3 regions of the Pseudalkalibacillus sp. NRS-1564 genome follow, and region 2 is predicted to be linked to each of the others. Evidence: riboswitches for the same ligand, from Rfam matches in the RefSeq annotation. Region 2 holds a riboswitch; each other region holds the start of a gene.
What was found. A riboswitch is a leader RNA that binds a small molecule or an ion and turns the genes downstream of it on or off. The one in region 2 is predicted to bind S-adenosylmethionine.
Positions count from the first base shown of each region.

Region 1 (6,690 bases), on a different contig from region 2:
TAAGTAATCATCATGTATTGAGGAGATAAGGTCTGGTCTTGTTAAAGATAAGTATTCGTTGCAGCCTTCGTAATCTTCACCACCAAAATCAGCGGGCTTAAGATTAGCCTGTTGAATCATTGTTCCCATGGCTCCATCAAGAACAAGAATTCTCTTCTTAAGTAGATCTTCAAATGAGGGGTAGACCACTATGAATCTTCCTTTCTTCTTCAATACGAGTTTTTTCTTTAATGTAACGAGTTAATTCTACTGTTAATTCGTAGCGCAAAAACGGTGTTATTAAATAAATGCCATTGAATAAATCGAATGCTGCATCAATTAAGGACTTTGCGATGGCGAGTCCTTCATTTTGTGACTCACTGGCATCGGTGGCTGTGGACATTCGCTTACGTATTGAATCAGATAATTTTATTCCTGGTACTTCATTATGCAGGAATTCGGCATTTCGATAGCTTGTTAACGGCATGATTCCGATGTAAATAGGGCACGTTAAATGTTTTGTAGCTTCATGTACTTCGATTAATTGTTCTTCGCTATAGATAGGCTGACTAATAAAATAATCCGCCCCATACTGCTGTTTTTTCTCAAGTCTTGCGACAGCTCGATCAAGATGGCGAACATTAGGGTTAAAAGCTGCTGCGATCGAAAAGGAAGTCTTCATCCCAAGTGATTTACCGGAACAAGATAACCCGTTGTTGAATTGTTTGATTAACCGGATAAGGTCGAAAGATGATACGTCATATACAGAAGTTGCACCTGGAAAATCTCCTATTTTTGTAGGATCTCCAGTAACAGCGAGTACTTGATTAATTCCCAGTGTATGAAGCCCCATTATATGCGATTGTAATCCGATGATATTCCGGTCTCTACAAGCTATGTGCACGAGAGGGCGAACATTAAATTGTGACTGAATAGTTGATGCCATAGCTGTATTGCAAATACGAGGTGAGGCAAGGGAATTATCAGCTAGTGTAATAGCATCTACTCCGACTTCTTGTAGGGCCTTCGTACCTTGGAGATACTTCTTTGTATTTAGCTTCTTAGGCGGATCAAGCTCTACGATAACAGAACGTTGCTTTTGAGCAATTTCATGCAAGTGGGGCAAACGTTCTATGTTGTTTTCGGTTTGTGTGACTTCTTTAGCTATTACTTCTATTTTTTTATGAGTAATAGGTTTTGTTCCCTTTAAAGCTTTTGAAACAGCAGCAATATGTTCTGGTGTTGTACCACAACATCCTCCAATTAATCGAACACCTTGTTTGCGGAGAGATTCAGCACTTTGTTTAAAATAATCAGGGGCAGTGGGGTAAACCAATCGTCCCTCCTCATAGTCAGGTAAACTTGCATTTGGATAAGCAGAGAGATAACTAGTTGAAAGGGGGACCTCTTCAAAAGCTTGAATCATGTGATATGGCCCTAGTCTACAATTAACACCTGTCACATCTGCTCCAGACTTTTCTAATTGTTTAAGAGCAGATGGAAGGGAGGTCCCGTTTTGTAAAACCCCGGGTTCATGCATGGAAACTTGAGCTATTATGGGGAGGTTCGTTTGTTTTCGAGCAATCCCAAGGACTGATGAAATTTCTTCAAGATCGTAATAAGTTTCGAGTAAGATCCCGTCAACGCCCTCAAGTAGAAGACAGTATAACTGTTCTCTAAAGCTACGTTTGATTTCATCAAGAGAAGTCTTTTGAGTATTGATTCCTCGTATGCCACCGATCGTTCCAAATACATAAGTCGCTTTGTTTGCTGCTTGTCGAGCTAATTTAACAGCTTCAGTGTTCATTTCTTTTACAAGATCTTCAAGACCATATCTCGCTAATTTACTGTAGTTTGCTCCATAGGTGTTCGTTTGTATCACGTCTGAACCTGCTTCTACATATGCGCGGTGTATGTTTAATACTTGCTCTGGATGCGATAGGTTTAACTCTTCAAAACATTGATCTACCCCATATGAATAGAGAAGTGTTCCCATCGCGCCATCACCGATTAGAATATTGTTTTTTAATTTATTAAGGAAACTCATAGTTGACCACTCGCTTCGGAAGCGGAGTATTGCTTTCTAATAGCTGCAAATCCATTTTTGAAATCTTTTAATAAATCATCAGGATTTTCAAGTCCCACAGACAATCGCAATAATCCATCTGTGATGCCTCGTTTTCTTCGTTCTATAGGAGGCATAGAAGCATGTGACATTCTAGCTGGATAGGAGAGAATTGATTCTACGGCACCAAGACTTACCGCGAAAACAGGAATTTGAACATGCTTTGTGAATAGACGCACGGCATTTTCATCAGGTAACCGAAAGGACAAAACTGCACCAGGACCAGCGGCTTGATAAATATGAGTGGAGTGACCAGGGTGATAAGAAAGCCCTGGATAAAAGACTTCTTCTACCATCTTTTCTTTAGTAAGAGCATGCGCAAGACGAAACGCAGATCTAGACGATTGATCTAGCCGACAATGCAATGTTTTTAAGCCACGGAGAACTAACCAGGAATCGTGAGCGCTTAAAATCGATCCAAACGAGTTTTGCAGGAATGCAAGCTGTTCCGCTAATTCCTCACTTTTTACGGCAGCAAGACCAGCGACGACATCGCTATGTCCTGAAATGAATTTCGTAGCACTATGCAATACGATATCGGCTCCGAAGTCTAACGGACGTTGTAGAGCAGGTGTCATAAAGGTGTTATCGACAAATGTTAAACAATTATTCGCTTTAGCTAATTTAACAACGGCTTGAATGTCAGTTACCTTCAGCAAAGGATTAGAAGGCGTTTCGATATAGATTACTTTAGTATTGGATTGAATACCTCTCGCCACTTCATTTAAATCTGTCATGTCTACAAAAGTATGTTTAATTCCAAATCTCCCGAGAACGTCATGAATCATGCGATACGTCCCACCGTAGACGTCTTCAGATATAAGAACGTGATCGTTTTGTGAAAGGAGCATAAACGAGGTGGCGATAGCGGCCATCCCAGAAGCAAACGCAAATCCCTTAACCCCACCTTCAAGATTGGCAATTGTTTCTTCAAGCGCTTCGCGAGTGGGGTTGCCTGAACGACTGTAATCGTATTTTCCAGGTTGGTCAAAATCCATCTGATGAAATGTAGAAGCCTGTTGGATAGGGACGCTAACAGCTCCCGTAGCTTTATCAAATTTGTGATCGTTATGAAGAAGTTTTGTTTGAAATGTATAATCAGTATTTGTCAATTTGAACAACCTCCTCTTTAAAAATGGACAATGCTTGATTCAGGTCCTGTATTAAGTCATCAATGTTTTCAATCCCAACAGAAAAACGTAGCAGTCGATTGCACACCCCTTTTTCAAGTCTGATGTCTTCTGGTATCTCAGCATGAGTTTGCGTTGAAGGATATGTGATAAAGCTTTCTACCCCTCCAAGACTTTCAGCAAATGTGACAAGTGTTAATTTTCTAAGAAAGAGATCTACCCATTCTTCGGACCGCAATCTGAAAGAAAGCATCCCACCTTTATCTGGATAAAAAACGTCTGTTATTGCTTCATGATTTGTTAAAAATTCAGTTACCTTTCTGGCATTCTCTTCATGCTGCTTCATTCTGAGTGGCAAGGTTTTCATGCCTCTCATTAATAACCAGGAATCAAAAGGAGAAAGCACAGCGCCTGCACCGTTTTGGTATTGTTGGATTTCAGCGCAAATATTCTCACCTTTTGCAACCACAAGCCCTGCGAGAATATCATTATGACCGCCTAAATACTTAGTGGCACTATGCACGACGATATCCGCCCCAAGCAGTAGTGGGTTTTGTAGAAGAGGGGTGAACAAAGTATTGTCTACAATAAATAATAGGTCCCTGTTTTCTGCTATCCGTGCAATTTTTTCAAGATCTGTTAATTTCATTAATGGATTAGATGGATTTTCAACAAAAATGGCTTTTGTACGGTGAGTTAGGAGTGATGAAAGTTGTTCATTTCTTTGTGTATCAAAATATGTGAAGGAGATACCATAATGTTTTTCAGCGTGGGCAAATAATCGATAAGTCCCACCATACAAATCATCTGAGACGAGAATATGGTCGCCGCTTTTGAATATGGCAAGGATTGCTTGAATCGCAGCCATTCCGGAACTAAAAGCAAATCCCTGATCACCATGTTCGAGTTCTGATATAGCGGATTCTAAAATGGATCGTGTCGGGTTTTTGGTTCTTGAATAATCGAATCCGGTGGATTGACCGATGCCTTCATGGCTATACGATGTGGAGAAGTACACTGGAGGATTTACCGCACCGGTTTTAGTATCTGAATGATTACCTAATTGGACAAGTAGTGTTTCTAACTGTTTATTCGACATAATCAATCTCCTTTTCATTGAATAAGGGCAATAAAAAAAGCCCTCTATAAGAAGAAGACTTTGGTTGCTCTTCTTCTTATCTTCCAAGTTGAAATCAACTTGCTGGAGTTAGCACCTTACCAGAAAATATCTGGTGGTTGCTGAAGCTTCATAGGGCCAGTCCCTCTGCTTCTCTTGATAAGAATTGAAAATATATGGAATTTTATTGTGTCGCTTTTTTCATAATCTACATCACTTTAAAGTGAAAAGCAAGGGATTTGAGTAAATTATCAAAATTTTTCTTCTGTTGAATCATTTGCTCGCTCGTTCGTTACACGTTTTTTTGGTAACGGGATTTCTTTAATCGTAAGATAAAGTAGCATGATGGCCACAATCCAATAAAGTAGGAATCCTAAAGGGACTGCTGTTTTAATGAGTGCCATAATCGCAAAGAAGAGCGTTGGAATTGTTACTGAATAAACAGATAAGACCCAAAGTTGTTTATAAGAAGCTTTTCTTCCGGTAATACTTCTCAATAGTAGTCCAATTGTAGCTAGTACGGTAACTCCTATAAACTTAAGGCCGGTTTGAAACAAATAGATAACGAATATCAGTAACGGAATAAAGATAGGGAGCAGGTTGTCCAGATTATTACTTAGCTCATTAACATCTTGCTTCGTGAAAGTCATCGAACTAAAGTTACTGTAATTAAACTCCTGTCTAGCACCGCTATCTACAACGATTACACGATCTTTTAGGAATGCGATAACGGAATCATATTGATCAACATCATCAGGCTTTGTCTGGTCTGTCGCATCAAAAATAAAAGTATTTTCATCATTTTGTCGAATAAGCGGTTCAGACTGTTCACTTGTTAAAGATCCGTCCTCTAAAGTGAATTCTGGTAGATCTGACATATGTGTTTTGAGATCCTCATAAGCGTTTGTAAAGGATAGAGCCGTCATAATTCCTACTGGCACAGAAGAAAGGAACATAAGTAAAAACACGTACAATATTGGCTTGCCTAGCTTTTGAAAACGGAATCTGGCCATCATCTTAGGGGAAAATAAGCTGTAGTAAAGTTGTTTAAAAACGTTCAAATTAATAATCTCCTTTCTAAATGTGGAGCGTTTCTCCACCCAATCAGTTTATCTTATATAGAGAGAAGGGAACAGTATTCTTGGTGAAACTTTATTGAAATAAATTTGTTTTCAGCATAATATCTTTACAAATCTATATTAACTCTTTACAAAGGGGGGAGCGATGTAGATAATAGACAAGGGACTTTGTTGAGTATTGTCGAAAAAAATAAAACGTAAGTGCAAGGGGTTGAAATGATGGAACTCAACGTTCAGGAGATGATCTTTCAGTTTGTGGGAGGTCTTGGTATTTTCCTGTTTGGACTAAAGTATATGGGAGACGGCCTTCAACGATCAGCAGGTGATCGATTAAGAGACATTCTCGATCGTTTTACGACTAACCCGTTTATGGGTGTGCTCGCTGGGGTCATTGTAACTATTCTCATACAAAGTAGTTCAGGAACAACGGTTTTAACAGTCGGTCTTGTTAACGCAGGATTTATGACTCTGAAGCAAGCAATTGGCGTTGTAATGGGTGCGAACATTGGTACAACTGTTACAGCATTTATTATTGGTTTTCCTATTAAAGATTACGCACTTCCAATTATAGCCATCGGTTCTTTGTTAATTTTCTTCTTTAAAAACAAGAAAATTAACTACGCTGGTCAAATCGTCTTCGGATTTGGTGCGTTGTTCTTTGGACTTGAATTAATGAGTACGGGAATGAAACCACTTCGTAGCCTTGAGGCTTTCCAAGAATTAACAGTAAGCATGAGCTCGAACCCACTGTTAGGCGTTGTGATCGGTACAGTATTTACTGTCATTGTACAAAGTTCCAGTGCGACAATTGGTGTATTGCAAGGTCTTTATTCACAGAACGCAATGGATATTCAAGCTGCATTACCAGTTCTGTTTGGAGATAATATCGGTACAACGATTACCGCAGTTCTTGCTTCTATCGGTGCATCCGTTGCCGCTAGACGTACAGCACTGACTCACGTTATTTTCAATTTAATTGGAACGGCGCTTTTCCTAATATTCTTATTCGCCTATACGCCGTTTATTGAATACTTAAGAGATGTATTAAACTTAACACCGGAAATGACGATTGCATTCGGACACGGGATCTTTAACATTACAAATACTGTTATCCAGTTCCCATTCATTGCCGGACTTGCCTATCTCGTTACAAAAATTATTCCTGGTGATGATGCAACGATTGAATATAAGCCAAAACACCTTGATCCAGTATTTATCGAACGCTCTCCATCTGTTGCATTAGGACAAGCTAAAGAAGAA
Region 1 is NZ_JBITPM010000019.1:255,427-262,116, forward strand. It holds partial or broken gene metH (methionine synthase) at 1-189, opposite strand, end outside; gene ACIFPW_RS11285 (bifunctional homocysteine S-methyltransferase/methylenetetrahydrofolate reductase) at 170-2,026, opposite strand; gene metC (cystathionine beta-lyase) at 2,023-3,216, opposite strand; gene ACIFPW_RS11295 (methionine biosynthesis PLP-dependent protein) at 3,203-4,333, opposite strand; SAM riboswitch class I at 4,407-4,517, opposite strand; gene ACIFPW_RS11300 (DUF1189 domain-containing protein) at 4,603-5,412, opposite strand; gene ACIFPW_RS11305 (Na/Pi cotransporter family protein) at 5,650-6,690, shown strand, end outside.
Region 1: it holds a riboswitch for S-adenosylmethionine, as region 2 does, so the genes downstream of both, ACIFPW_RS11295 (methionine biosynthesis PLP-dependent protein) here and metK (methionine adenosyltransferase) in region 2, are expected to answer to the same signal.

Region 2 (6,690 bases):
CTTGTTGGTTTTATACTTGGTGGCGGATCCGGTATTCTTTCAACTTTCATCCTAAGCTGAAAAAGGGAGGGCTATTCATGAAACTTGCACTTTTTACTGACACTTACTATCCACAGGTTAACGGAGTATCTCGCACTCTGGGTAAACTAACCAGGTATATGGACCGTCAGCAGGTTAATTATATGCTTTTTGCTCCTAACTGTCAGAAAGATGATGACCTTTTCTCAAGTAATATTCACCGCTTTACCAGTATGAAGTTTTTCCTTTATCCCGAATGTCGCATTGCCCTTCCTAACGTAAGTCTTATCCGCAACCAACTTAAAGATTTTCAACCAGACCTTCTTCATGTCGCGACACCTTTTAATATCGGCATGTGCGGACTACATTACGGAAAGAAAAATAACATACCTATGGTTGCTTCATACCACACTAATTTTGATGACTATTTAAAGCATTACCACCTTGAATGGTTCTCTCCTTTTATGTGGAAATACTTAACCTGGTTTCATCAACCATTTTCCACTACCTTTATTCCTTCCAATGAAACGCGCTATCGATTAAAAGGAAGAGGTTTTAAGAACCTCAAGCTTTGGAGAAGAGGCGTCGATTGCGAACACTATTCTCCGATTAGAAAAAATCACTCGCTACGTGAACGATATAATATTCAGGAGAAGTATATTCTTTTATTTGTTAGTCGACTCGCTCCAGAAAAAAATCTTGAAACATTACAAAAAATCATGTGGAAGTTACCAGATCAGCTGAAACAACAAACAAGGTGGCTGATTGTTGGTGATGGACCAGCCCTCCCTCATATTCAAGAAAACGTCCCTAACAACGTCACTTTCACCGGTTATAGAGAAGGGAAAGAATTAGCAGAGCTATACGCTACTTCAGATCTTTTCATCTTTCCATCAGCTACTGAAACATTTGGAAATGTCGCATTGGAGTCACTTGCCTCCGGGACCCCTGTTATCGCTGCAAATGCTGGAGGGTTATCCGACGTTGTCACTGGAGAAAGAAACGGTCTTTTCTGCTCTCCGTATAAAGAAGACGAATATATCCACGCTATCAATCGTCTCTTATCAGATGATACCGAACGGAGAATGATGGGTTATGAAGGACGTCGTTATGCACTTACTCAATCATGGGATGCGATCTTCGGACGATTAGTAGAGGATTATGAGAAAACAATTGGAATTAAAAGATTAGCTCGATATGCTTAGAAAGGAGAAAAAAATGATTCTTACTGTATTTGGGATTAACGAAATCGGCTTAACTGCACCTTCTATCTTCGCAACACATGGTCACAACTTGTACGCGCTAGATGAAATGCGAAAAATAGCAAATACGTATGATCTCATTTACTGCTCCATTGTTCAACCAAACATACACAAAGGTTTGGGCTCGATTTCTGTTCAATAAAGACGTTTAGTGTAACTTTCTTTCAACGATTCAATCACTTTTTCTTCGCCTATTTTTGCATGATCAGATAGCATTCTGGCAGCTGGGGCGAGCCCCTCAGTACTCGGCCATCGTTCAGGTTCAAAAAGATATGATCGTTTAAAGGCTTTGGCACAATGAATGTAGCATTCCTTTACTTCTACTCCAATACCTAACAAAGGCGTTTTCCCCTTATATTCACACTGCTCTAGCAGCGTTTTATCTTTTACAATCAAGGCCTTCCCATTAATACGCAACGCTTCTTCTCGGCCGGGAATCATCAGCAGCAAACCGATATTTGGGTTTTCTAATAAATTGATCAATGAGTCCATTCGTTTATTTCCCGGTCTTTCCGGTATCAATAAATGATGATTATCTAGAACCTGAATAAACCCCGGTGCATCGCCTCTTGGCGAAACATCACCACCCGTACTTGATTGGGTGGCAATCGTAATAAATGGTGTACGGCATATGAACTCTTTACAGTGTTTATCAAGAAAAGATATGACTTTGTTTGCAGCCAATTTACTCGGTATTCCTGCCATGTCTTTTAGTTCATTCACATCGGTCACGGTTTCTCCGAATATACTAGTATTCACACATTACACTCCTCCATTTTTTCTTCCATTTTATCACAACACCCATCTATTTTATGATAATTCAATACAATATAACGGATGTCAAAAAGGATGATAGAGCAAAAAAAAGAAGCCAAAATATTTTTGGCTTCTTAGAAATTAATTAAATTCCGGCACCCTGTTTAAGGGATTCTGCACGATCTGTTTGTTCCCATGGAAGGTCAATATCAGTACGTCCAAAATGTCCATACGCAGCTGTTTGCTTATAAATGGGACGTCTAAGATCAAGCATCTTTATAATGCCTGCTGGACGAAGATCGAAGTTCTCTCTTACTAGCTCTACAAGACTTTCCTCAGACACTTTTCCTGTGCCAAATGTATCAATAGCAATTGATACTGGCTGAGCAACCCCAATAGCGTAAGCAAGTTGAACTTCACAACGATCTGTTAGACCCGCTGCCACAAGGTTCTTAGCAACATAACGAGCAGCATATGCCGCAGAACGGTCTACTTTCGTAGCATCCTTACCTGAGAAAGCACCGCCACCGTGACGCGCATAACCGCCGTAAGTATCAACAATGATTTTTCTTCCTGTTAAACCTGCGTCACCCTGCGGTCCACCGATAACAAAGCGTCCTGTTGGGTTGATGAAGTATTTTGTTTCTTCATCAATTAATTCAGCAGGAACAACCGGCTTCACAACGTGTTCTTTGATGTTACGTTGAATTTGTTCAAGTGAAATTTCAGGATGATGCTGTGTAGAAACAACAATGGTATCAACGCGAACCGGCTTACCAGCTTCATCGTATTTCACTGTTACTTGTGTTTTACCATCAGGACGAAGATAAGGAAGAATTTCTTCTTTTCTTACTTCACTCAAACGACGCGCTAGTTTATGCGCAAGAGAAATCGGAAGCGGCATTAATTCCGCTGTTTCATTACAAGCGTAACCAAACATAAGCCCCTGGTCACCTGCACCAATTGCATCGATTTCATCATCTGACATCGTACCTTCACGTGCTTCAAGAGCAACGTTTACACCTGCAGCGATGTCTGCAGACTGTTCATCAATAGATGAAAGAACAGCACATGTTTCAGCATCAAATCCGTATTTCGCACGTGTATAGCCGATCGTTTGAATCGTCTCACGAACCACTTTCGGAATATCAACATAGTGTGATGTTGTAATTTCACCGGAAACTAGAACAAGACCAGTTGTTACTGTAGTTTCACAGGCAACGCGCGCATTTGGATCATGCGCAAGAATATCATCCAGAATGGCATCGGAAATCTGATCTGAAATTTTATCAGGATGCCCCTCTGTTACTGACTCAGAAGTAAACAAACGACGATTACTCACTCAAGTACCTCCTTAAGGATTGGATCCTATCTAATTATGTTGTAATGGATACGGTACTCATTTCCCTATTACCCTGTGCCGAAACGAGAGAACGAATTCAATTTCTTATCGTCTTACCTTTTTTTATAGCGTCATCAATCTCAACGACATTAAAAAAGCCCTTCCCTACATTCAGAGGGAAAAGGAGCTGATATCTCATGCCTTTCGCCTCTTATCTTCCAAGACTATCGTCTTGCAGGTTAGCACCTTAATCCTGTTGTATAGGAGTTGGTTGCTGAGCTTCATCGGGCCTGTCCCTCCGCCTGCTCGGGATAAGAGTATCCATTCTCGACATATAATAACGCACATGAAAGGATGTGTCAATGAAGAAAAGCGGAAGCGCCCGTTTAGCTTCGACAAGCGCTGGAGCCCTACAAAAAGAACACGGGCTTTGTGTTCGAATTCAAGGGCGAAGCGACCGAACCACTACCCTAATCCTTACCCATAAAATAATCACTTCCTATATAATGGCGACAGGATTTCAACCTAAAGAAATAGTCATTCACCCATTTTTCACTTTTTATGCAAAAAATACATAGATTAGTATAGAATAATTGAATGAATGTGTTATACTATTTTTGAGTTAAACAAGTCAATCAACGAAATCTTTAAAAAAGGATGGGTTTAACGTATGAAAACAGCTTCCTTCTCCTCACCGTTATTGGATGCGATATTAAATAAGAATAATCCACATGTGAATTTATCAGTGTCTGAACTGGTTGAACATTCACTATTTAAAAACGAAGGGCAACTATCAGCTACAGGAGCTCTTCGCGTAGAAACCGGAAAATATACAGGACGTTCTCCTGGGGACAAGTTCATTGTAAAGGAAGATTCCGTAAAGAACAAAGTGAACTGGGAAACAAACCAACCTATTTCCGAAAAAAGTTTTGAAAACCTTTACACAAAGGTGTTGAACTATCTCGGTGAGAAAAAGGGACTTTATGTGTTTAAAGGATTTGCTGGTGCTGACCAGTCATCAAGACTACCCATTCAGGTTATTAATGAATATGCCTGGCATAACCTTTTCGCCCACCAGCTGTTCATCTGTCCGAATGAATCAGAGTTAAAAGAACATGACGCTGAATTCACTGTCATTTCTGCACCTGGTTTTCAAGCTGATCCAGAAGTGGATGGCACAAATTCAGAAACATTTATTATTATCTCCTTTGAGAAACGAACCGTCTTAATTGGTGGAACAGAATATGCTGGAGAAATTAAAAAGTCTATTTTCACCGTTATGAACTACTTATTACCAGAGCGAAATATTCTTTCAATGCACTGCTCTGCTAACGTAGGTAAAGAGGGGGATGTTGCTCTATTTTTCGGTTTATCTGGAACTGGAAAGACAACGCTCTCAGCAGATGCTCATCGATCTCTTATCGGTGATGATGAACACGGATGGTCTATGAATGGTGTCTTTAATATTGAAGGTGGATGCTACGCTAAGTGCATCAACTTATCAAAAGAAAAAGAACCTGAAATCTGGGATGCAATTCGCTTTGGAACGGTTCTTGAGAACGTTATGATGGATAACGGCTCGCGTGAACCTGACTACGATAACACTAGTCTAACTGAAAATACTCGCGCTGCCTATCCGATTGACGCCATACCTAATATTGCAATTCCTAGCGTTGCCGGACATCCCAACACGATTATTTTCTTAACGGCAGATGCATTTGGCGTCCTTCCTCCAATTAGCAAACTGACCAAGGAACAAGCCATGTTTCATTTCCTATCAGGTTACACGAGCAAGTTAGCCGGAACAGAAAGAGGCGTCACTTCACCAGAAGCCACTTTCTCTACATGCTTTGGTGCACCGTTCTTGCCATTACCTGCCCATCGCTATGCAGAAATGCTCGGCGAGAAAATTATGGAGCATGATGTTCAAGTCTTCCTCGTAAATACCGGATGGTCTGGGGGCGGTTATGGTGTCGGAGAGCGCATGAAGCTTTCATATACTAGAGCGATGATCCAGGCGGCTTTAAATGGAGAACTTGATCGTATCGAAACAGTAACAGACCCTATTTTCGGATTGCATATTCCTTCTCATTGTCCAGGTGTTCCAGCAGAAGTATTGCAGCCAAAACAAACATGGGAAGATCAAGAGAAATATGATGAGAAAGCAAAAGATCTCGCTACTAAGTTTGTGAAGAACTTCGACAAATTCTCAAATGTAGCTGACGAAATCAAACAAGCAGGCCCAAATGTTTAGTCTCATTGCAAAAAGCACCTTAACGGGTGCTTTTTTTATTTGAAGACTCATTCACCTTCACTTCGCGCATCCTCCTCTTTCTATCTACCTCCATTAATTTACCTATTCAAAACACCAATTGTTTTAAAATACATAGGCTATAGTATCTAAAACATGAGCCTACCTCATGTGACAAATGTGGAGGATAGATAATGAAAAGAAACTGGTTTATAACGTTTTGTATATACACAAGTGTATTTCTTCTTATTCTTTCGGCGTGTGGTACAAATAGTGGAAACGATCAGGTAAGAGTAGCTGAGGTTACACGCTCGATTTTCTATGCACCACAATACGTGGCACTCTCAGAGGGTATTTTTGAGAAGCATGGCATTGATGTCGAATTAACGACTACTCGGGGCGGAGATAAAACAATGACCACTCTACTATCTAACGGAGCTGATGTCGCCCTTGTAGGATCAGAGACGTCCATTTATGTCTATGCACAAGGCACTGATGACCCTGTCATAAACTTTGCTCAACTTACACAAACAGACGGTACGTTCCTTGTATCAAGAGAAAAAGTCGATCATTTTGAATGGAAAGATTTGAAGGGAAGTACATTCCTTGGCCAACGTAAAGGTGGTATGCCACAAATGGCTGGTGAATACGTGCTGAAACAGAAAGGAATTGATCCACAAAACGATTTGGACCTTATTCAAAATATTGATTTCGCAAACATTTCAAGCGCATTCGCTTCTGGAACTGGCGATTACGTTCAGTTATTCGAGCCAACAGCAAGTGTCTTTGAAGAACAAGGGGTTGGACACATTGTAGCTTCATTTGGAAAAGAATCAGGGGAAATTCCATATACAGGATTTATGGCAAAAGAAAGTTATTTGAGTAAAAATGCTGATGTAGCAGAGCGTTTTACAAAAGCACTTTATGAGGCTCAACTGTGGGTAGATACTCATTCTTCTGCAGAAATTGCAAAGTCAATTGAACCCTTCTTTCAGGATACCGATCTTGAACTCATTACAACTGTAGTAGATCGTTACAAAAGCCAGCATTCATTCGCTACA
Region 2 is NZ_JBITPM010000037.1:61,250-67,939, forward strand. It holds gene ACIFPW_RS16720 (phosphatase PAP2 family protein) at 1-60, shown strand, start outside; gene ACIFPW_RS16725 (glycosyltransferase family 4 protein) at 78-1,223, shown strand; gene ACIFPW_RS16730 (hypothetical protein) at 1,237-1,422, shown strand; gene ACIFPW_RS16735 (MSMEG_1061 family FMN-dependent PPOX-type flavoprotein) at 1,416-2,039, opposite strand; gene metK (methionine adenosyltransferase) at 2,182-3,378, opposite strand; SAM riboswitch class I at 3,587-3,696, opposite strand; gene pckA (phosphoenolpyruvate carboxykinase (ATP)) at 4,049-5,632, shown strand; gene ACIFPW_RS16750 (ABC transporter substrate-binding protein) at 5,824-6,690, shown strand, end outside.

Region 3 (6,690 bases), on a different contig from region 2:
CAAGAGATATGTTGTCACGACTTGAAACAATGGTGCTGATGGCTGGGTTTGATTTACCTTTACGAGCCATTCGAGAGCAAATTGCTAATGCACTGGATCTTATTGTTCAACAGGCTAGAATGAAGGATGGATCGAGGAAGATCACCCGTATTACCGAGGTGATTGGTATGGAAGAAAACATCATTGTTCTTCAAGATTTGTTTGTTTATAAGGAAACGGGACGAAACAGCGATGGTAGCGTAGAAGGGCATTTTGAAACAACCGGGGTAAGACCGAATGTATCAGAACTTCTTGAACAAAATGGCTACAAGATTTCATCATCTTGGTTTAAAGAGGTGTGGTGAAATGAATGATTGGGTTCTCCTTGTAGTGATTTTTGTTTCAGTGACCTTACTCTTTTATTTGATTTCCAAAGGGGTTATGAGAAAGAAAAAAACCAATGAGCGTATTAAGAGGTTTATCCCACAAGCCGTCGCTGTCACTGAGGTTAAGGAAAAGCAAAAGAATGAAACATTTAGAAAATGGATTGGTTCATTTGCAAAAGCATTTTCTGGCATACAGTTTAGCCAAAAAACAAAGAAATCTCTTGAACAATCGGGAAGTTCATTAAAAGCAGAAGAGTTCTTTGTTATTCGCATTTTAAGTGCGATGGCAGTGGCTGGATTGCTCTATGTCCTTGATGTACCATGGTTTGTTAGCATTCTATCGCTTTTGATCGGTTTTATTATTCCTGGTATCTATATCACGATTAAAGCAAGGAAGAGAATCAAGCTACTATCCTATCAGCTTGTTGAGGCGCTTGGTACGATGTCCAACTCAATGAGGGCAGGGTTTAGTTTCGTGCAGACGATGCAACTCATTGGGAAAGAAATGCCAGATCCGATTGGTCCAGAATTTGATCGTACTGTTCGTGAAATTGGAATGGGTATACCTATGGAAACCGTGTTTCAAAGCCTGTTAGAACGTTTACCAAATAAAGAGCTTGAAGTTGTTATACAAGCTATTCTTGCGCAACGTAAAAGTGGTGGGAACCTGGCGCAGCTTATGGATACGATGGAAGATACTATTCGAGGGAGGATCCGGATTCTCGAAGAACTAAAGACACTGACGGCACAAGGAAAGTTATCATCCTGGATCATTACTGCTCTCCCTCTTGTGATGGGAATCTACCTCTATTTTGTAAGTCCTGAATACCTTGAACCAATGCTTACCTATCCATTGGGCTGGTTTCTTCTAGTAACAGGGGCGATTTCACTATTCATCGGCTGGTTTTTAATTCAAAAGATTGTTCGGATTGAGGTGTAACCAATGATTGCTATTCTGTTTATGCTTTGTACGATGGTTTGTTTCGTATTGTTTATTGCTGCCCTTCTTAAAACCGTTTATCGAAAAGAACTTGCTCTTGAATCTCGCGTTGAGCACTATTTTGGCAAGGAAGAAAAAATTCAACGTAAAACCGAAAAAAGAGAAAGTGGATCTTACCATCCACTACTTCGTAAATATTGGGGAATGGGTATTGAACAGGTGAGTAAAACATTTGCAAGAAAGGATCGAAAGAAGTTAGATATGCTCCTCCATGAGGCTGGATATGGAAACCGTTCGGCAGTTGAATTCCGACTTATTCAACTTCTTCTCAGCATCGGTGGAGGGTTCTTAACTTACTTGCTTATGGTGCCTGTGACGGATGGAAATGCTTCTATGACACTTGTATTAGCACTTGGGGTTGTTTTCTTATTTTATCGATATCCTTTGTTTTACTTAGCGAAGAAAAAAACGCAGCGCGTTAAAATAATCGATATGGAAATGTCCGATTTCTTTGATATGGTAAGTCTACTTCTTGAAGCAGGCGTAGGACTTGAAGGGGCGATCAAAAATGTATGTGCAAGAAAGTCTGGCCCACTTGCGGATGAGTTTAGTCAGGCATTAGATGAGATGAAGCGAGGGAAATCGCGACGAGAAGCATTTTATAATCTGAAAAAACGTGTTCCTTCAGATTATTTTCAAAGTGTGATGATGTCGATTATTCAAGCCGATCATCTTGGAATCGGAATGTCAAAAGTTATTAAAAATATTACGGCACGCATTCGTGAACAGAGACGTGAACGAGCACGCGAGCAAGCGATGAAAGCTCCAGTGAAAATGCTCATACCTATGGTTCTCTTTATTTTTCCACCCCTCTTTATCATTATCCTTGGACCGATGGTAGTGAAGATCGTCGTGGATGGCTTTGGTTAAGAGAAGACGAACACCTCCATTTCTACTGCAATGCAAAAAAATCACCTTTTCTAAACGACGCTTCCATTTGGAGGTGTCTATTTTTGTATGTAGTAGAAAAAATACGAATACAAAACTTCAAAATGATAAAATGGAAATAAGAAATTTCATCGAGGTTTGTATTTTAAGGAGGACAATAAATGCAACAGATTAAACAAATTGGCAATCGCTTTTACTATCAAACACCAGTTTCCGAAACGGACCGACCGATTCTAGGAATGGTGATTGGAGATAGAAAGTCTCTGATGATCGATGCTGGGAATTCAGAGGACCATGCTCGTTATTTTCTAAAAGAACTATCGGAAAAAGGATTCAAGGAACCGGACATGGTCGCGCTCACTCATTGGCATTGGGATCATATCTTTGGACTATCGGCGCTGAAAGATGCAGTCTCCTTATCCTCGCATCAGACGAAAGAGGAAATTAGTAAGCTTATTCCATTAGGATGGTCTGATGATGAGTTGGATGAGCGGGTGAAAGAAGGCACTGAAATTGAATTTTGTGCAAATGCGATCAAGAAGGAATTTGTGGATTCTCGAGACATTACGATTACGCTACCAGATGTAACGTTTGGTGAGAAAATGGAGATTGATCTTGGTGGTGTCACGTGTATTCTTCACCCTGTTGGAGGCGATCACGCGGCTGATTCGGTTGTGATTTATATGAAGGAAGAGAAAATCCTTTTTCTTGGAGACTGCTTTTATCCTGATATTTTTTCAGAAAAAGTCAACTACACTGTTAACACAACAAATCGACTGCTTGATCAATTAGAAAGCTTTGAGGCAGAATGGTTCATCTTATCACACGGGGAGGCAATCTCTAAGGAGGATTTTAAGAACGAAGTGAACCTTTTACGTGCTGTTGCTTCTATTACTGAGGAGTGCAATGGTGATGTTACACGTATGCAAAAGTTGTATGAGCATAATGTTGGCAGAGACTCACGCGAAGAGGAGCTTGAAGTGATTCAAGAATTTGCTAACGGGTATACGATGTAAAAAGCGCTAGTTGGAATGACTTTCTTCAAAGAACGGAGTGGGATGTATGGCAATCATTCATGTAGAAAATGCTTATTACACACGTGAGAAACAGATGATTTTATCCGATATTTCTTTTTCCGTAGAGAAAGGACAGCATCAGGCCATTATCGGATTAAATGGATCAGGTAAAACGACACTACTTCAGTTAATTCACGGCTCGATCTGGCCACTGCTTCGCTATGATCCCGTCGTTGAAGTATTGGGGCATCGTCTTGGGAAAACTGATTTGAATGAGCTTAGAAAATCTATTGGCTGGGTGAGCAACGCTTTCACTGAGCGTATCTCGCCGATGCAGGAGCAGGTGACGGAACAGGAAGAATCGCAAGCGATGAAGATGATGCAGGAATGGGGGATTGCTCATTTACGCGGTAAACCTTTTCGAATTTGCTCTCAAGGTGAGAAGCAGAAAGTCCTGATAGCGAGAGCTTTGATGTCTTCGCCAAAGCTTCTTATTCTAGATGAACCGTGCAACGGACTTGATCTATATTCACGCGAACAGTTATTAGCTCAGGTTGAACGACTTGGAAAAGAGGAAGATGGTCCAACCATATTGTATATCACTCATCATATTGAAGAGATTTGTCCCGTATTCACTCACGCCATGATTATGGAAAATGGTCGAATTGCAGTGAATGGCAAGAAGAAAGATGTGTTAACAGCTGAACATCTTAGTAAAAGTATGGGCGTCCCTTTAGAAGTGACGTGGAACAGAGAGCGACCTTGGGTTCAGGTGAATTCAAATGAGATGAAGCCAGCTTATCCATCTGCATAAGGACCGTGTATCTCAAAAATGCCCAAATTCGTTCATCGTCAAAAGGAGGTATGTATTGAAGGATTTTGATTCGCTAACTCATAAAGAAATTGCGATTCGATATACGGTATTGACGCTGTTTCTATCGTCTACCATTTTTATAGTGGATTACGACCTTCCACTCTGGGCGTATGTCATATGCATGCTTCTATCGATATTTGGTATTGCGGTGAACTTGTTGAAATGGAAACGTGGGAAAAAAGTTAACGTCACATTTAAAGATCATGTCATTCGCTCCTGCGTTTTTTCTTTCATGGCCTTTCTCTTGTTGGTGCTGCCTTTTGACTACAGTTGGTTGATGATTCTTATGATTCTATCTCTTGTCATGGCGAATACGATTGATTTCATGCGCATGCGGAATAGGATACAAGAGGGGCAACGGCAGGGATAAAAGACCTGAATCATTTGGATTATTTTTCATGAAGATTGCTGGTGTTATCGCCATTTAGTTAATTGAATGATGATAATTTTCTAATAATATATTGACTTTTATTCGATCACGAGATAACATTTGAACCAATCATTGTCATTTACAATTTGATAGCAACATTTCTTATCAAGAGAGGTGGAGGGACTGGCCCTATGAAGCTTCGGCAACCGATGAGATGATCCTTCATCTCATACTGTGCCAAATCCAGCAGGTTTATCCTGAAAGATAAGAAGACTGGCTTCGTACTTACAAACCTTTCTTCTTATGTTTTGAGAAGAGAGGTTTTTTGTGTTGAATGGGTTAGGGGGAATGCAGACGAATTTATTTGCTATTAATTCCGAGTAAACTACTTTCATTACATTGAATTAAATTTTAGTATTGTGAGGTGGATTGTATTGCAGTTACAGGTTGTGAATAGCCCTTTTGACAAAGAACAAACGGAGCTTTTAAATCGTCTCTTACCAACATTAAATGAGACGCAGAAAATATGGCTGAGCGGATACCTTTCCGTACCAGGTAGCTCTGAAGCTGCGGCAGCTACTGAGACGATTGCTCAAGGTGTTTCTGCTTCAGAAGCATTCTCTAAACAAGAAGCAAAAACACGTGAGCTTACGATTCTCTATGGCTCACATACTGGCAATTGTCAGTCACTAGCGGAATCTTTCTTTGAGCGATTGGAAAACGAGAAATACAACGTTACCCTTTCATCGCTTGATGATTTTAAGCCAAAGTCGCTTAAAAAAGTAGAAGATTTATTATTGATTACAAGCACCCATGGAGATGGCGATCCTCCTGATAATGCGTTAAGCTTCCATGACTTTGTTCAAAGTAAGAGAGCCCCTGAATTAGATGGTCTCAGATTCTCAGTCTTATCACTTGGTGATAGCTCCTATGAATTTTTCTGCCAAACCGGGAAAGATTTTGACAAGCGCTTTGAAGAATTAGGTGCAACAAGGCTCTATCCTCGTGTAGATTGTGATCTTGATTTCGAAGAGCCTGCAGAAGAGTGGTTCGAAGGCGTGACGGGAGTATTGAAAGAAGATCAGTCTACGAGAGAATCGACTTCTGAAACAAAACCTGATGAGTCGAATCAGACGTATTCCAGAACGAATCCATTCAAAGCCGAAATTCTTGAGAATGTTAATTTGAATGGACGTGGATCGAATAAAGAAACACGGCACATTGAGCTTGATCTTGAAGGATCGAACCTTGAATATGAGCCGGGTGATAGCCTTGGTATTTACCCGGAGAATGATACTGCTCTTGTCCGTCAGCTAATCGATGAAATGAACTGGAAGCGAGAAGAACAGGTTACGGTGAACAAAAAGGGTGACGTTCAGCCACTTGAAGAAGCTTTAACGAAAACATATGAGATTACGAGTCTCACAAAGCCATTGCTCAAGAAGATTGCAGAGCTGACATCAAGTTTTGAGCTTAAGCGCATGGTTGAAGCGGAAGGCGAAGAACTAAGAACATACCTTTACGGTAGAGATTTAATTGATTTGGTGAAGGACTACGGACCGTGGACCGTCTCGGCACAGGAGTTTGTAAACGTTCTGCGCAAAATTCCGGTTCGTCTTTATTCGATCGCAAGCAGTTCAAACGCAAATCCAGATGAAGTTCATCTCACAATTGGGGCACTAAGGTATGATGCACATGGTCGAGCTCGTACGGGCGTATGCTCTGGCCAATGCGCAGAGCGCTCACAAGCGGGGGATACACTCCCAATATTTGTGCAGCGAAATCAAAACTTTAGACTTCCGGATCATCCTGACACCCCTATCATTATGACAGGCGCAGGCACTGGCGTAGCGCCGTACCGGGCATTCTTACAAGAGCGAGAAGAAAGTGGCGCAAGTGGAGAAACGTGGCTATTCTTTGGTGAACAGCATTTTGTCACAGACTTTCTTTATCAAGTCGAATGGCAGAAGTGGTTAAAAGATGGGGTGCTTTCTCGTATGGACGTGGCGTTTTCTCGTGATTCAGAAGAGAAAGTGTATGTTCAGCACCGCATGCTCGAGCGAAGTAAAGAACTATACGAGTGGCTGCAAGAGGGTGCGCACGTCTACGTATGTGGAGATGAAAAGTATATGGCAAAAGACGTTCACGTGGCACTCGTTAACATCTTAGAGCAACAG
Region 3 is NZ_JBITPM010000002.1:103,569-110,258, forward strand. It holds gene ACIFPW_RS00900 (CpaF family protein) at 1-344, shown strand, start outside; gene ACIFPW_RS00905 (type II secretion system F family protein) at 346-1,305, shown strand; gene ACIFPW_RS00910 (type II secretion system F family protein) at 1,309-2,235, shown strand; gene ACIFPW_RS00915 (MBL fold metallo-hydrolase) at 2,415-3,269, shown strand; gene ACIFPW_RS00920 (ABC transporter ATP-binding protein) at 3,316-4,083, shown strand; gene ACIFPW_RS00925 (hypothetical protein) at 4,139-4,513, shown strand; SAM riboswitch class I at 4,673-4,784, shown strand; gene ACIFPW_RS00930 (assimilatory sulfite reductase (NADPH) flavoprotein subunit) at 4,948-6,690, shown strand, end outside.
Region 3: it holds a riboswitch for S-adenosylmethionine, as region 2 does, so the genes downstream of both, ACIFPW_RS00930 (assimilatory sulfite reductase (NADPH) flavoprotein subunit) here and metK (methionine adenosyltransferase) in region 2, are expected to answer to the same signal.